DNA from 2 places in the Achromobacter seleniivolatilans genome. Region 1 is predicted to be linked to the other one. Evidence: riboswitches for the same ligand, from Rfam matches in the RefSeq annotation. Region 1 holds a riboswitch; the other holds the start of a gene.
The links. A riboswitch is a leader RNA that binds a small molecule or an ion and turns the genes downstream of it on or off. The one in region 1 is predicted to bind glycine.
Positions count from the first base shown of each region.

Region 2: another riboswitch for glycine. It lies ahead of gcvT (glycine cleavage system aminomethyltransferase GcvT); the one in region 1 lies ahead of RAS12_RS02015 (D-amino acid dehydrogenase).

Region 1 is NZ_CP132976.1:436,629-444,956, forward strand. It holds partial or broken gene RAS12_RS30990 (autotransporter-associated beta strand repeat-containing protein) at 1-188, shown strand, start outside; gene RAS12_RS02010 (autotransporter domain-containing protein) at 297-3,977, shown strand; gene RAS12_RS02015 (D-amino acid dehydrogenase) at 3,983-5,209, opposite strand; glycine riboswitch at 5,250-5,350, opposite strand; glycine riboswitch at 5,351-5,441, opposite strand; gene RAS12_RS02020 (hypothetical protein) at 5,496-5,654, opposite strand; gene ampC (class C beta-lactamase) at 5,605-6,774, shown strand; gene RAS12_RS02030 (Zn-dependent hydrolase) at 6,886-8,160, shown strand.
Region 2 is NZ_CP132976.1:5,788,276-5,796,603, reverse strand. It holds gene gcvP (aminomethyl-transferring glycine dehydrogenase) at 1-2,020, opposite strand, end outside; gene gcvH (glycine cleavage system protein GcvH) at 2,122-2,499, opposite strand; gene gcvT (glycine cleavage system aminomethyltransferase GcvT) at 2,599-3,699, opposite strand; glycine riboswitch at 3,789-3,911, opposite strand; glycine riboswitch at 3,945-4,040, opposite strand; gene RAS12_RS26275 (ZIP family metal transporter) at 4,127-5,020, opposite strand; gene RAS12_RS26270 (superoxide dismutase) at 5,050-5,664, opposite strand; gene RAS12_RS26265 (BaiN/RdsA family NAD(P)/FAD-dependent oxidoreductase) at 5,810-7,012, opposite strand; gene RAS12_RS26260 (arginine/lysine/ornithine decarboxylase) at 7,036-8,328, opposite strand, start outside.

The sequences.
Region 1 (8,328 bases):
GTAACGGACAGTATGGTAGCCAAAGAGGCGGGAATGTTATCAACAATGGCAAACTTGTCTTTGATCAGGCCCAATCCGGCATCGCGGGAGATCTTTCGGGCACAGGCAGTATCCATGCCAAGAATGGCAGTTTTGTTAGCTTGCGGGGTGCGAATACGTACAGCGGCAGCACGACCATTGATTCTGGTTCTCAAGTCTTCATTGCCGGCGCCTCCAATAGCAATAGCGCTGGGCTAGGTTCGGGCGAGGTTATTAATAACGGGCGCCTCAACGTTCAACGTGAAGGCGATACTCGCTTGGACAACCTGATTTCGGGTTCTGGTGAAATTTATTTCAATGGCACAGGGCGGTTGACGTTGACGGCCAACAATACCTACGCCGGCGAGACTCAGGTTTCGAACGGGGGCACGTTAGAGTTCGGCGACGGAGGTTTAACAGGTAGCGCAGGCACGGGGCGATTGGGTGGCGCTTCAGGCGCAACATATATCTTCAATCGCAGCAATAACTTTCTGGTTGAGAACGATATTGGGTACTTTGGCGGCAGCCTGGTCAAGAAAGGCGCAGGCCAGATGACTGCGTCGGGCATTTTGGGGGGTGGGCAAGGGCGTGTGGATATTCAGGAAGGCGCACTCAGGATACTGAATAACGCTGCGCCGACGATGATTTCTCCGGGGACGATCAACGTGCAGGCGGGGGCGGCGGTCATCTTTGACAACTCCGAACTCCTGTTGCTTGCAGAAAATCTGACGGGGCAGGGTGGCCTCAAAAAGACCGGTACGGCAAGATTTACCTATTCGGGCGATGGTTCGGCATTCTCGGGTGCAAGCGTTGTCGAAGGCGGCGAGCTGTACCTGTCGAACGGGATGCTAGGCGGGACCGTGACAGTGAACACGGGTGGACGCCTGCAGGGCGACGGTCGCGTTGGGAGCACACAGGTGCAGTCCGGGGGGATGCTGGTTAGTTCGGGCTATAGCAGATTGTGGGTCGATGGCGACTTGACGCTCAAGGATGGCGCTACGTTCCGGTACTACCTGGGCACTGCGGGGGCGACAGCTGGTACTCCGGGTACCACAGGCAGGACACGGGCGACCGGAGATCTCGAACTGAACGGCAAGCTGCAAGTCCGTGACAATGGGGCGCCAACGCTCGGCTATTACCGCATGTTTACTTACGGTGGGGCACTGCGCGGAACGGGGCTGACTTTGGACACGATCCCCGCCGGTCATAGCCGCGACCAATTCTCGATTGACACCACCCAATCTGGTTTTGTGGATCTGCGTGTGACGCCCGCAGGCAGTCCCGATACCTTGCTCGTCTGGAAAGGCGGCTCCGGCACCTGGGGATCGGACAGCATGCAATGGCAGGCGGATGGCCAGGCAAATTGGGCTGGCCTGTGGGGCGCTCAGCATGCGGTGTTCAAGGACACCGCAGGTACCGTTTCTGTAGCTGGCACTCAGACATTCAAAGGGCTGCAATTCGTATCTGACGGTTGGCAAATCGGTTCGCATAGCAATGGCGGTGTCCTGCAAACTGCCAACGACGGCAGCGAGCTGCGTGTGCTCGATGCAACGTCCGCCACGATCAGCACGCCGATCCAAGGCAGTGGTGCGGTGGACAAGACGGGGCGGGGAACGCTGGTATTGACAGGCACCAATCTGCACAGCGGCGGTACACGCCTAAGTGAAGGCGTTTTGAGTGTGTCTCGGGATGCGAACCTGGGCGCAAGTGCAGGGGAATTGGTCTTCAATGGCGGTGCCTTGCGCGTGACGGGCCAGAGTTTTGCGCAGACGTCCCGATCAATTCAATGGGGCGCGCAGGGCGGTGGTTTTGACATTGATGCAGATGGCCACGTTTTCACGGTCAACCAAGCCCTGGTGGGTAGCGGCGATTTGGTCAAGGCGGGCGCGGGAACATTGGTGCTGGCTGGGGCAAACGCCTATGGCAACACGCAAGTCCAAGCAGGCACGCTGGTAGGCAATACCGATTCGATCCGAGGCCAATTGCGCAACGATGGGACGGTAGTGTTTGACCAAGCTCGCGATGGGTCTTTTGGTGGAGACATTTCGGGCGCTGGCCAATTAAAAAAGACGGGGGTTGGCAATCTGACCTTGACAGGGGTTAGCGCTCAGAATTGGCGTGTGGATAGGGGAGCGCTTGTCGCTTCTGCGGGCATGCTGGCGGGCAACGTCGATCTGGCTGCGATGGGCGCCTTGCATCTAAATGCGGCGCAATCGTCCAATTTTTCAGGGGTCGTTTCGGGTAATGGCGCGGTGACCAAGCTGGGCGCTGGCATGCTGTCGCTGACTGGCGATAGTTCGGCATTTTCGGGGACGACGGCTGTCGACGAAGGCGTGTTGTCCGTCGGTATCAACGGGCAAGGCAAGCTGGGCGGTACGGTAACCGTGGCGCGCGATGCGGCATTGCAAGGCACGGGCACGGTGGGTACGACCGTTGTGCGGACGGGCGGCATCATCGCGCCCGGTAACTCCATCGGCACGTTGCACGTGGCAGGCGATTTGACGCTTGAATCCGGATCGGTTTACCGGGTGGAAGCAGACCCTCAATCGGACCGCAGCGACCGCATTGTTGTCAGCGGCACGGCAAACTTGGCAGGCTCCGTTTTGCATGTGGGACCGGACGGAAACTTGGCAGGCGAGCGCACCTATACGATCCTGACAGCGAGTCAGTTGAACGGCACGTTTGCCTCCGCGTCATCATCGTTCGCGTTTCTGACGGCCAATCTGGGTTACGACAACCAGGCTGTCACCTTGCGTCTTGACCGTAAAGGGATGCCGGCGACGCCGAATACGCCTGACTCTCAGGCTATGCGCTTTGCGGATGCGGCAAACACGTCGAATCAACGTGCCACGGCCAATGCGCTAGACAGTATGTCTGGGGCTGATCCGCTCTATCAATACGTGCTGACGTTGCCGGAAGGCGCGCCCGCCGCGGTGTTCGATAATCTGTCTGGCGAGGCGCACGCCAGCGTTGTCTCCAGTTTGAATAACGTTGGCAGTATCGCGAGAAGCCTGCCTTTCAAAAGTCTGCGTGCCAATCTTGACGCAGGCTTGGCGCCAGGCACAGCAACGGCACAGGCTGGCGTGGGTAGTCCTCTGAAGGCCGCATTACCTAGCTCGGCAGCACAACCCGCATGGGCGGAGCTGGTCGGTAATTGGCAAACGCTGAATGGTGACGGCAATGCGTCGCGTGTGGATCAGCGCACTGGAGGTGTGTTCGTTGGCGCTGATCACGCCGTGGGCAGAGGCTGGCGATTGGGAGGTGCACTGGGTTACACCGACAGTCGAGTTCGCGTGGATGCCAATTCGTCCAAGGCCGATGCGGACAGCTACAGCGCCATGATCTACGGCGGCAAAGCTATCCAGGCAGGGTCGGGCAAGCTCAATTTTCTTGTGGGTGCGGGATACACCTGGCACGACATCTCCACGACGCGCAATGTCGCCGCGGCTGGGCAATTGCAAAAGCTGACGGCGGATTATGGCGCCAGTACCAGCCAGCTTTTTGCCGAACTGGGTTATGCCGTGCCGATAGCGGAGCGCGCGCAGTTGGAACCCTTTGCGGGGTTGGCATGGTCAGATACCCGAACCCGGGGCTTTCAGGAGTCGGGGGGGATTGCTGCATTGAGCGGTGAGGGCAGCCGCAACAGCGTTACCACCACGACATTGGGGTTGCGCGGCCAGACCGCATTCTCCCTGGGTACGACGGAAGGAAAACTCCGAGCGGCAGCAGGCTGGCGCCATGCTTTTGGCGATGTTGAATCGCGCGCGCGCCTGGCGTTCGATGGCAGCCAACCCTTTACTGTGTCAGGCGCCCCGCTGGCTCGCAACGCGGCGTTCACGGAATTAGGGCTGGATGTGGCGGTCTCGCGATCGGCAAGCATCGGCATCACGTATAGCGGCCAGTACGGTGGCGGCAATCGTGAGAATGCCGGCACCGTGGGCGTAACGTGGCGGTATTGATAGCGTTAGAGCGGCAAAGCCCGCTCCACGCTTCCCGCCAGAATTTGCGCCGTCGCGGCCGACAAGGTCCAGCCTAAATGCCCATGCCCGGTGTTGTAGAACACGCCGGGCCGCTTGCCCGGCCCGACGCGCGGCATCATGTTTGGCGTCATCGGGCGCAGGCCGCACCACGGGACGACGCGTGACGTGCGGATCTGGGGGAAGTGTTTGCGGGTCCAGTCGATCAACGGTTGCACGCGCTCGGCCCGGATGTCCATATTGAAGCCATTGAACTCGGCGGTGCCCGCCACGCGGAAACGGTCGCCCAGACGGCTGGTGACGATCTTGGCGGCTTCATCCAGCAGACTGACGCTGGGGGCGGCGGCCTGGCTTTGATCGTCGTCCAGGTGCACGCTGATCGAGTAGCCCTTGACCGGATAGATGTTCAGCGTGTCGCCCAGTTGCCGGGCAAACTGGCGGCTGAGAGCACCCGCGCAGACAACGATGGCATCGGTCTCATGCTGTTCGCTTTCGGCGCCGCCGTTGCGCCGCACATCCAGCACATAAGGGCGGCTGTCGCGGCTGATGTTGCCAATGTCGGCATCGTGGACAAATTTGACACCGCGGCGCTCGCAGGCGCGCGCAAGACCGCTGGTGAATTTGTGTATGTCACCCGTGGCATCGGACGGCGTGTAAAAACCGCCATAGCAGTCCGTGAGCAATGCGGGTTCGATATTGCGCGCTTCCTGGCTGGACACGGCATAGCGTTCCAGGCCGCCTTCTTGCAGTAGTTTGTTGGCACGGTCGGCCGTCTTGAAGCTGGCGGCGTCGTGATAAATGTGCAGGATGCCGCGCCGTTCCAGGTCGAAGTCTATGCCTTCGTCTTCCGCCATTGCATACAAGTGCTGGCGCGCCTCAATGGCGAGCCGGGTGGTGTCGATGGTGTTTTGGCGATAGTTGGGAATCTGCCCCATGAATTGCGCCAGCCATGAATACTTGTGCCAGCTGGGCTTGGGGTTCAGCAGCAAAGGCGCATTTTTGCGCCACATCCAGCGCAACCCTTTCAGGACGGTGGCGCTGCTGTTCCAGACTTCGGCGTTGCTGGCCGACAACTGCCCGCCGTTGGCGTAAGACGTTTCCATGGCGGGGTAGCGCTGCCGGTCGTAAACGGTGACTTGGTATCCCAGCTTTGACAGGGCGTAGGCAGACGTGACGCCGGTGATACCGGCGCCAATGATGGCGATGCGGGGCATGATGGCTCCAGATTGAGTGGCCACGGCCATTCTTGGCCGCAGCACCCCATCTGTCTCTGTACCTGAGAGCTTCACTCGCTCGCGCTGATGGCGGCGGGTTCCCCTTCGGTGGGCGCGCATGGCGCCTCTCTCCAGATTGTCTAGACTCGCGCAGTCCTGTTGCCTGAGAGTTTCCGGGGCGGTTGCTCCGTCGGCGCCGGCCGCAGGGGCCAGTCTCTTCTGCGCGGTTGTGAATCGACCCGAGCAGCATAGCCAAATTTACGCCGATGTTCGTTAAGGGTTAACGCTAGGGGAACAGCTGCCGCGTTACGATTCCACCCGGTGCGCCGCTTTCCGGACCGACGCGCGCCGCTTCAATCAGATCATTAAAAAGAACCCGTTTTGGAATGAAATCGATGCGCCGCCGCTTTATGGTTAGAACTGGGATTGCGATGTTGATGGGCATGGTTTGTGCAGTTGCGCAGGGCGCGGCAGCTTCGCAGCCTGCCGATCCGGCACTGGACGCCGTGGTGGATCAGGCTGCACAAGCGGCCATGCAGGAATTCGGTATCCCCGGGCTTGCCATCGCGATCACGCATCAAGGCAAGCAACGCTTCTACAACTATGGCGTGGCCTCGCGGCAGACGGGGGTAGCGGTCACCAGCGACACTTTGTTTGAACTGGGCTCGATCAGCAAAACCTTTACGGTGACGTTGGCCGCCTATGCGCAGGCAGAGGGCAAACTGGCCTTGAGCGATAGTCCGGCAAAGTATGTGCCGGAGCTTGCCGGTAGCGATTTTGCAAAGCTGTCACTGGTGCATCTGGCTACGCATACGGGAGGCGGTTTCCCCTTGCAAGTGCCCGATGCGGTCAAGGACCGCGCGCAGCTGATGGCGTACCTGAAAGCCTGGAAGCCGCAGTACGCAGCGGGTACGCAACGCACTTACGCCAACCCCAGCATCGGCATGTTGGGCATGGCGACGGCCAACGCCATGAAGCAGCCGTTCACCACCGCGATGGAGCAGAACCTGTTCCCGAAGCTCGGGCTGTCCAGCACCTATATCGATGTGCCTGCCGCAAAGATGGCTTCCTATGCGCAGGGCTATAACCAACAGGATGCGCCGGTGCGCGTCAACCCGGGCGTGCTGGCCGCCGAGGCTTATGGCGTGAAGAGCAGCGCGCGCGACATGATCCGTTTTGTCGACGTCAACCTGGGGCGGACCGATGTGGCGCCGCTGTTGAAGCAGGCGGTTGCGGATACGCATGTCGGCTATTACGAGCTGGGCGATATGACGCAGGATTTGGTGTGGGAGCAGTATCGGTATCCGGTGACGCTTGCCTCCCTGCTGTCCGGCAACGCGGGTTCGATGAACAGGCAGAGCCATGCCGTCGTCGCGCTGAACCCTCCGCTGGCGCCGCAATCCGCTACGTGGATCAACAAGACGGGATCGACAAATGGATTTGGCGGCTATGTGGCGTTTGTGCCGTCCAAGCAGTTGGGGATTGTGATTCTTGCCAACCGCAACTACCCGAACGAGGCGCGAGTGAAGCTGGCTTACCGGATTCTGGGCGAATTGGACCGGTAGCAGGACCCGGCCGCATTCTGATTTTGTGTTTGCATGATTGCTGGTACACAGAACAAAATCGACCGCATCCTGCCGCACGCCGTTGCGGCCCATTCCCTGACAGGAGTTCCCATGAGCCTTGCCCCCGCTACCGAAACCTTGGCCGACCTGCGCGTGGACGGCGTCCGTCTGTGGCAGTCTTTGATGGATCTGGCCCGGATCGGCGGTACAGAAAAAGGCGGTGTGTGCCGTCTGGCATTGACTGATCTGGACCGGCAAGGACGCGATCTATTCGTCAGTTGGGTCGAGGACGCAGGCTGTGAGGTGCGCGTGGATGCCATAGGCAATATTTTTGCGCGCCGTCCGGGGCGCAATAACGCCTTGCCTGTGGTGATGACGGGCAGCCATATCGACACGCAGCCTACGGGCGGAAAGTTCGATGGCAATTATGGTGTGCTGGCCGGTTTAGAGGTGATGCGCACGTTGAATGACGCCGGAGTGCAAACGGAAGCGCCGCTTGAATTGGCTGTGTGGACCAACGAAGAGGGCTCGCGCTTTGTGCCCGTGATGATGGGGTCCGGCGTGTATGCGGGCGCGTTTACGCTGGAGCACGCGTTGTCACAGCAAGACCGCGAAGGAGTGAGTGTGCGCGAGGCGTTGGCCACGGTTGGCTATGACGGCAAGGCTGCGGTGCCGCCGGCGCAAACCGGCGGCGTCGGCGCGTACTTCGAGGCGCATATCGAGCAAGGCCCGGTGTTGGAAGCCGCAGACACCGTTATCGGCGTGGTGACGGCGGCGCTGGGCCAGCGCTGGTACGACGTGGTGCTGACCGGTGTCGAGGCGCATGCCGGTCCGACGCCCATGCCGCTGCGCCGCGACGCCTTGCTCGCCGCGTCTGACCTGGTGTTGGCAGTCAACCAGATTGCGCTGGCGCATGCGCCGGATGCACGCGGAACCGTGGGCTGGATGGATGTATTTCCCAATTCCCGCAATGTGATTCCTGGCCGCGTCAGCATGACGGTGGATTTACGCGCGGCTGACGACGCGACACTGCTGGCGATGGACGCCGCCTTGCGGGCTGCCGTCGACGCTGCGGCGCAAAGCCGGGGCGTGACGGCTCAGATTGAACAGGTGGTGTATTTTGCGCCGCAGCCTTTTGATCCCGCCTTGGTGCAATTTGTGCGCGAAGGCGCTCGCGCCTTGTCCTTGTCCGAGATGAATGTGGTCAGCGGTGCAGGGCATGACGCGGTGTATCTTGCGCGTGTGGCGCCCGCGGCGATGATCTTCGTGCCGTGCAAGGACGGCATCAGCCACAATGAAATCGAAGATGCCCGCCCGGATCATCTGGAAGCAGGATGCAATGTCCTGCTGCGCGCCATGCTGGCGCAGGCAGGCGTCGCGCGGTAATCAGCACGCGTGGTGCACCAAGGCGGCGCATGCTGCGCTGCCTTGGTGCTGCATTTCACTCCCAGAAACACTAGTCGCGCGAGGCCAAACCCGCGCTTTGGCCGCGCGGCCCAGCCGCCGCCCGGGGATTCCAAGCCGCTCCCGGTACATACCCTGACGCGCCGCGAA
Region 2 (8,328 bases), 1.3 Mb from region 1:
CCTGGCCGCCCGCCTTGTGCACCAGATCGCAGATCTCGGTCACGGCTTCTTCGAACACGCCATGTGTGGACGGATACGTGATCATCAGCGCGGCCAGCTTGTCGCCAACCTGCTCGATCTTGGCGCGCAAGTCGGTCAGATCGACGTTGCCGTTGGAATCAGAAGCCACCACCACCACGTCCATGCCAGCCAGTTGGGCCGAGGCAGGATTGGTGCCGTGCGCCGACGACGGGATCAGGCAGATGTTGCGCTGATGCTGGCCGTTGGCCTGGTGATAACCACGGATGGCCAGCAGACCAGCGTATTCGCCCTGCGCGCCCGAGTTGGGTTGCAGGCTGATGTTGTCGTAGCCGGTGATCTCGCACAGCGCGTCCGACAAGCGGGTGATCAGCTCGTTATAGCCCTGGCTTTGCGACGCGGGCGCGAACGGGTGGATCAACGCGAACTCGGGCCAGGTGATGGGGATCATCTCGGCCGTGGCGTTCAGCTTCATGGTGCACGAACCCAGCGGGATCATCGTGCGGTCCAGGGCCAGATCCTTGTCGGCCAGACGGCGCAGGTAGCGCAGCATGTCGGTTTCGGATTGCACGCTGGAGAAGACCGGGTGCGACAGGATCGCACTTTCACGCGCCACGCCAGCGGGGATACCGCCAGCAGCCGCGGCGTCCAGCGCGTCAATGTCGAGTTCGACATCATCGCGTTCCAGGCCGGCGGCAAAGACATTGACCAACGCTTGCAGGTCTTGCACGGTCACGGTTTCATCCAGCGACACCGCCAGACGCGCGCCGTCGACACGGCGTAGGTTGATGTGCTCGCAATCGGCGGCGGTCAGGATGGCCGGGGTGGTCGCGCCCGTTTCCAGCAGCAGCGTATCGAAGAACGTGTCGTTGACGACCTTCACGCCCAGCTTGACCAGCTCGGCGCGCAGGATCGCGGTGCTGCGCTGCACGCGCTCTGCAATGCGGCGAATACCCGCGGGACCATGCCACACGGCGTACATACCGGCCATCACGGCCAGCAGCACTTGCGCGGTGCAAATGTTGGACGTGGCCTTTTCACGGCGGATGTGCTGTTCACGCGTTTGCAGCGCCAGACGCATAGCCGGGTTGCCTTGCGCGTCCTTGGACACGCCGACCAGACGGCCAGCCATGTTGCGCTTGAACGAGTCCTTGCATGCCATGAAGCCAGCGTGCGGGCCGCCAAAGCCGAACGGCACGCCAAAGCGCTGTGCCGAACCGATGGCAATGTCCGCGCCCCATTCACCCGGAGCGGCCAGCAGCGCCAGCGCCAGCAGGTCAGTGGCGCAGGCAACGACAGCGCCTTGCGCATGAGCGGCTTCGGCCAGCTTGCGGTAATCAGATACAGAGCCCGTGCTGTGCGGGTATTGCAGCAGCACGCCAAAGCACTCGGGCAAGCCTTCGGCCTCGTCGCCCACCGCGATCTCGATGCCCAAGCCTTCGGCGCGCGTGCGCACGACTTCCAGGGTCTGAGGATGTACGTGGCGCGAAATGAAGAACACCGGGCTTTGCGACTTGGCGCCGCGGCGAGCCAGCGTCATGGCTTCGGCAGCAGCGGTGCTTTCGTCCAGCAGCGAGGCGTTGGAGATATCCAGCCCGGTCAGGTCGGCGACCATGGTCTGGTAGTTCAGCAAGGCTTCAAGACGGCCTTGCGAGATTTCCGGCTGGTACGGCGTATAGGCCGTGTACCAGGCGGGATTCTCAAGAATATTGCGCAGCACGACGTTCGGCGTCTGCGTACCGTAGTACCCCTGGCCGATGTAGTTGCGGTAGACCTTGTTGCGGCCCGCGATCTGCTTCAGTTCGGCCAGCACATCGGTTTCGCTGCGCGACTGCGGCAGCGCCAACGGGGCTTGGCTGCGGATCTTGGGAGGCACGACTTCTTCGATCAGAGCGTCCAGGCTGGCGCTGCCAATCACGCGAAGCATGGCGGCCTGGTCGGCGTCGGAGGGGCCGATGTGGCGGGGAAGAAAATCGGTATGGGTGTCTAGGGCGCGCGACATGGGGGGATCTCGGGGGTAGCGGGTGTCCGTCCAAGGGCGGACGGTAGTGCGTCTGGCAAGGCGGGCGCGGGACGAGGGCCGCGCGCCCGCCTTGAGCCGGATTAGCCGTTAGCGACGGCTTCGTAGCCGGCAGCGTCCAGCAGCTTGTCGGCGTCGGCGGCGTTGACCGGCTTGATCTTGTAGATCCAGGCGGTAAAGGCCGATTCGTTGATCAGGTTGGGGTTGTTTTCCAGCTCTTCGTTGAAGGCGACGATTTCGCCATCCACGGGCGCGTAGATGTCGGAGGCGGCCTTGACCGACTCAACAACACCTGCAGTTTGGCCAGCGGACAGCTTGGCGCCAACCTTCACGTCGCCAACGAAAACCAGGTCACCCAGCTGATCCTGGGCGGTGTCGGTGATGCCAACGACGAACACGTCGCCTTCGGCTTTGACCCATTCATGGGATGCGGTGTACTTGCGATCGGTGGGCAGACTCATGGGAACTCCTGAGGGTATACGGGTAGGTGAATGGTGTTGCGCGCCTCGCGCGGGCGTTCCTGGCCCTGACCGGGCCGGCGCTCGCGCGAAGCTTCGAGTTTACGAGTGTTCGACGGCTTTGCCGTTACGGACGAACGGCAGTTTGCAGACCAGGGCGGGCACCCACTTGCCACGGATGTCGACCTCGGCGGTGTCACCCGGACGCACACCTTGCGGCAGGCGGGCAAAACCGATCGACACACCCAAGGTGGGCGACATGGTGCCGCTGGTCAGCTCGCCCGTGCCGGCCGCGGTACGCACGGCCATATGGGCGCGCATGACGCCGCGCTCTTGCAGTTTCAGGCCGATAAAGGTGGCGGGGGTGGCGAACTGTTCCAGCGCGTCGCGGCCGATAAAACGGCGGTCGGCGTTTTTCAGCGACACCGTCCAGGTCAGACCTGCCTGATCCGGCTGGGTCAGTTCATCCATGTCCTGGCCGTACAGATTCATGCCGGCTTCCAGGCGCAGCGTGTCGCGCGCGCCCAGACCGGCGGGACGCACGCCTTGGGCAACCAGGTCGCGCCACAATTGCACAACCTCGGTTGCGGGCAGCACGATTTCAAAACCGTCTTCACCGGTGTAGCCGGTACGAGCAACCAAGGTCTCATCGGCGACGCGGGCAGCGACAAACGGGGTCAGCGGTTCGGTAGCGGCTTGCCAGGCAGGACGCGCGGCCCAGACCTTGGCCCGGGCGTTCGGGCCTTGCACGGCCACCATGGCCAGGTCGCGGCGCGGCGTGATGGCGACGTCGAACTGGCCCGCCTGCTTCACGCGCTGCATCCAGGCGATGTCTTTGTCGGCCGTGCCAGCGTTGACGACCACGCGCCACTCATCGGCAGCGAAGTAATAAATGATCAGGTCGTCGATGACCCCGCCCTGCGGGTTCAGCATGCAGCTGTAGAGCGCTTTGCCAGGCACCGTCAGCTTGGCCACGTCGTTGGCGACCAGGCGTTGCAGGAAGGCGAACGCATCGGGGCCAATCACGTCCACGTTCAACATGTGCGACACATCGAACATCCCGGCGTCCTGGCGCACCGCGTGGTGCTCCTCCAGCTGCGAACCATAGGCCAAGGGCATATCCCAGCCGCCGAAATCGACCATTCGGGCGCCAGAGGCGATATGTTCTTCGGCCAGCGGGGTGCGTTTGAGGGTTGCGGACATGCGCGGGAACTCCGGGACGGCAGTAATGCCAGGGTTACGGAATGCCGGTCGTAATAGGCGCAATGCGCCCGCACGGCTACGGCTGAATCTTCCGCCCCTCTGTCCTTTTGCCTGAGAGTTGCCCCGCGTAGCGGGTTTGCACCTTCGGCGCCTGGGCTGCTCGCTTTGTCCCTAGTTCAGGGGCGGCGCCAGGTCTCTCCAGAGTACTGTTTTGCCTTATCCACACGGTAAAAACCGGGACGGGGCAAGCATGTGCGATATCGGTTACCTGAGCGATTCTGGGCGAATTGCGCCTTCGGCGGCGACCCTGATAAAAGGCCGCTCTCTCCCGCAAACATGCATGACAGCGGCGCCAAGCATACAACGAAAACAAGCACCGGAAAAGCAGGATTTCCCGGGGCTAAATGCCCGGGAAGCGGCGTCAGGCCTACCCCAGCGCCGTATCCAGCAGCATCATCAATACAAAGCCCAGCATCAGGCCGCAGGTTGCATAAACCTCATGGCCCTTGCGGTGCGATTCGGGAATGATCTCGTGGCTGATGACAAACAACATGGCGCCCGCAGCAAAACCCAGTCCCCACGGCAAAAGCGGCGCAGACCAACCGACAATGGCCGCACCCAACACAGCGCCCAAGGGTTCGACCAGGCCGGACAACATGCCCAGCGCCACCGCGAACGCACGTTTGTAGCCAGCGGCCAGCAAGGCTACGGCCACGACCAGCCCTTCGGGGATGTCCTGAATGGCGATACCGGTTGCCAGCGCCGTGCCCCGGACGGGATCACTACCGGCATAACCCACGCCAATCGCCAACCCTTCCGGCAGATTGTGCAAGGTGATGGCAAACACGAACAGCCAGGTGCGGCGCAGCCGATGGGCTTCAATGCCTTCGCGGCCTTTGATGAAATGTTCGTGCGGCAGCGTGCGATCCATGAGCAGCAAGACCGCAGCGCCCAGCAATACGGCGGCGCCCACCGTCAGGCCGGCGCCCCAGGGGCCATAGCCCAACTCACGACCCGCAGCGATACCAGGGGCCACCAACGAAAACGCGCTGGCGGCCAGCATCACGCCGGCGCCAAAGCCGAACATGCTGTCTTGGACCTTCTGCGGGATCGTTCTGGCAAAGAGGATGGGCAACGTGCCCAGCGCCGTGGCGCCAGCGGCCACCAGCCCGCCCAGCAGCGCATCCGCGACGTGCGGCGCGCGCACGTCCAGGTACGCCCACAGCTGATGCAAGGCCAGGCAAGCCACCATGACGGCCAGCGTCCACACACTGATGCTGGTCGCCGCTGGCCGCACGCGATGTCGGCTAAACGTGTTCATAGGCCGCTACCCTCCTTCGAGAGATGCGCTCAGCCCTTAGCAGCCGCGTAGCGGCGAGCCACTTCGGACCAGTTCACAACGTTGTAGAACGCGCCGATGTATTCCGGCCGGCGGTTCTGGTACTTCAGATAGTAGGCGTGTTCCCACACATCCAGGCCCAAAATCGGCGTGTTGCCCTGCATCAGAGGGGTGTCCTGGTTCGCGCTGCTCTCCACCACCAGCTTGCCGGCGGGGGTCACCGACAGCCAGGCCCAGCCGCTGCCAAAGCGGGTCAGGGCGGCCTTGGTAAAGGCGTCGCGGAAGGCGGCCAGACCGCCCAATTCGGATTCAATGGCGGCTGCCAGCGCGCCATCGGGCTCGCCGCCGCCTTCAGGCGACATGACGGACCAGAACAGGCTGTGGTTGGCGTGACCGCCGCCGTGGTTGCGCACCGCGCCACGGATGGCTTCGGGCAACTGGTCCAGACGCGCCACCAGGGCTTCGACGGGTTCGCCGGTGCTGATTCCGGCGCTGTCCAGCGCGGCGTTCAGGCTGGTGACATAGGTTTGATGATGCTTGGTGTAGTGGATCTCCATCGTCGCGGCGTCGATGTGAGGCTCCAGGGCGTCATAGGCGTATGGCAGGGTCGGAAGGGTGTAGGCCATGCATGTCTCCGGTGGACCCGCCCTCCCGGTGGAGGGCGAAAGTCAATAGCGAAAACATAAATGATATGTATTTTTATTTAATATCACAATGGCAGCGTTTCAATTCGTGCCATAGCGCTCTGCTATGGCACCGCAGTTGCCCTGCTTACAACGCTTTGCCGCAGGCCACGCCCGAGGCCCAGGCCCACTGAAAGTTATAGCCGCCCAGCCAACCCGTGACATCCACGGCCTCGCCAATGAAATACAGCCCTGGGGTGGTCTTGGCCTGCATGGACTTCTGATCCAGCCCGCGCGTGTCCACTCCGCCGCGCATCACTTCGGCTTTTTTGTAGCCAGCGGTGCCGCTGGGCACGAGCGACCACTGATGAATATCTTGAGCCAGCCCGCGCAACGTCTTGTCCGGGGCATCCGCCAGGCGCAGCGCCGCCAGACCGGGCTTGCCGCCCTGCTCTGCCAGATGCAGCCAGCGGTCGGCAAGGCGTTTGGGCCACAGCCCCGCCAGCACCGTGTGCAGTTGCTGCCGGTTGCCCGATTTGGACGCCAGCAGCTCTTCGGCCAGATCACGGCCGGGGGCAAGATCCACCACAATGGGTTCGCCGGGCTTCCAATAGCTGGATATCTGCAAAATCGCCGGGCCGGACAGGCCACGGTGCGTGAACAGCAGGTCTTCCAGGAATTCGCCGCGCGTCTTGCCCTGCCCCGTCTGCAGATTGACTTCCAAGGCCACGCCCGACAACTCGGACAGCGGCTGCCACATCACGGGATCAAAAGTCAGCGGCACCAGCGCGGGCCGGGGTTCGACCACCTTCAGGCCAAATTGGCGCGCGATTTTCAGGCCAAAGTCGGTGGCGCCCAATTGCGGGATTGCCATGCCGCCCGTTGCCACCACCAGCTTTGCGGCGCGTATCGAACCCTGGCTCGTGCGCAGTTCAAAACCTTGCTCGCCATGGGCGATCTCGGTCACCGAACAGCCCATGCGCCATTGCACCTTGCCCGCGTCGCACTCGGCACGCAGCATGTCGATAATGGATTCGCTGGAATCGTCGCAGAACAGCTGGCCGCGATGCTTCTCGTGCCAGGCAATATGGTGACGCTTCATCAACGCCAGAAAGTCCTGCGGCGTATAGGCCGACAGGGCAGACCGGCAAAAGTGCGGATTTTCAGATAGAAAATTGGCGGGTCCGGTCCCGATGTTCGTGAAGTTGCAGCGGCCGCCGCCAGAAATGCGGATTTTCTCCGCCAGGCGTTCGGCATGGTCGACCAGCACCACGCGCAAGCCGCGCTGGCCGGCTACCGCTGCACACATCATGCCAGCGGCGCCGGCGCCGAGTACGGCTACATCAAACATCAGAACTCCAGACCCGCCAGGGATCAGTCTTCGATCAGGCAATCAACGTAGTAGCGCTTCTCGCCATCCGGACCCAATTCGTCGGCCAGGCCGTGAATATAGGTTTCGAAGCCTGGGAAGCGTTCGTTGAATTCGCGGGCAAATTGCAGGTACTGCACGATGGTGCGGTTAAAGCGTTCGCCCGGGATCAGGAGCGGAATGCCCGGGGGATACGGCGTCAGCAGCACACCGGTCACTCGGCCTTCCAGCTTGTCGATATCAACGCGCTCGACCTCGCGGTGCGCCATGCGGGCAAAGGCGTCCGACGGCTTCAACGCCGGCACCATGTCGCTCAAGTACATCTCGGTGGTCAGGCGGGCCACGTCACGCGAGCGGTAGGCTTCGTGGATCTCTTGGCAGAGATCACGCAGGCCCATGCGCTCGTATCGGCGATGTATCTTGCAAAAGTCCGGCAAGATGCGCCACAGCGGCTGGTTGCGGTCGTAGTCGTCCTTGAATTGCTGCAAGGCGGTCAACAACGTGTTCCAGCGGCCCTTGGTGATGCCGATGGTGAACAGGATGAAGAACGAATACAGGCCGGTCTTCTCGACGACAACGCCGTGCTCGGTCAGGTACTTGGAGACCAGCGCGGCCGGGATACCGGTTTCGCCAAAGCTGCCCGACATATCCAGCCCCGGCGTAATCACCGTAGCCTTGATCGGGTCCAGCATGTTGAAGCCTTCGGCCATTTCGCCGAATCCATGCCAATGGTCGTTGGATTCCAGAATCCATTCGTCGCGGTTGCCGATGCCTTCGGACACCAGACGGTTCGGGCCCCAGACCTTGAACCACCAGTCGTTCTTGCCGAACTCGGACTCCACCTTGCGCATGGCGCGGCGGAAATCCAGGGCTTCGCGTATGCTTTCCTCGACCAGCGCGGTGCCTCCGGGCGGCTCCATCATGGCAGCGGCCACGTCGCAAGACGCGATGATCGCGTACTGCGGGGACGTGGACGTGTGCATCAGATACGCTTCGTTGAAGACGTTGCGGTCCAGCTTGCGGGTCTCGGACTCTTGCACAATGATCTGCGAGGCTTGCGAAATGCCAGCCAGCAGCTTGTGCGTCGAGTGGGTCGCGAACACCATCGCGTCCTGGCTGCGCGGGCGGTCAACGCCAATGGCGTGCATGTCCTGGTAGTACTCGTGGAACGAGGCGTGCGGCAGCCAGGCTTCGTCAAAGTGCAGCGTATCGACATAGCTGCCAAGCTGCGCCTTGATCATTTCCACGTTGTAGATGACGCCGTCGTACGTGCTTTGCGTCAACGTCAGAATGCGCGG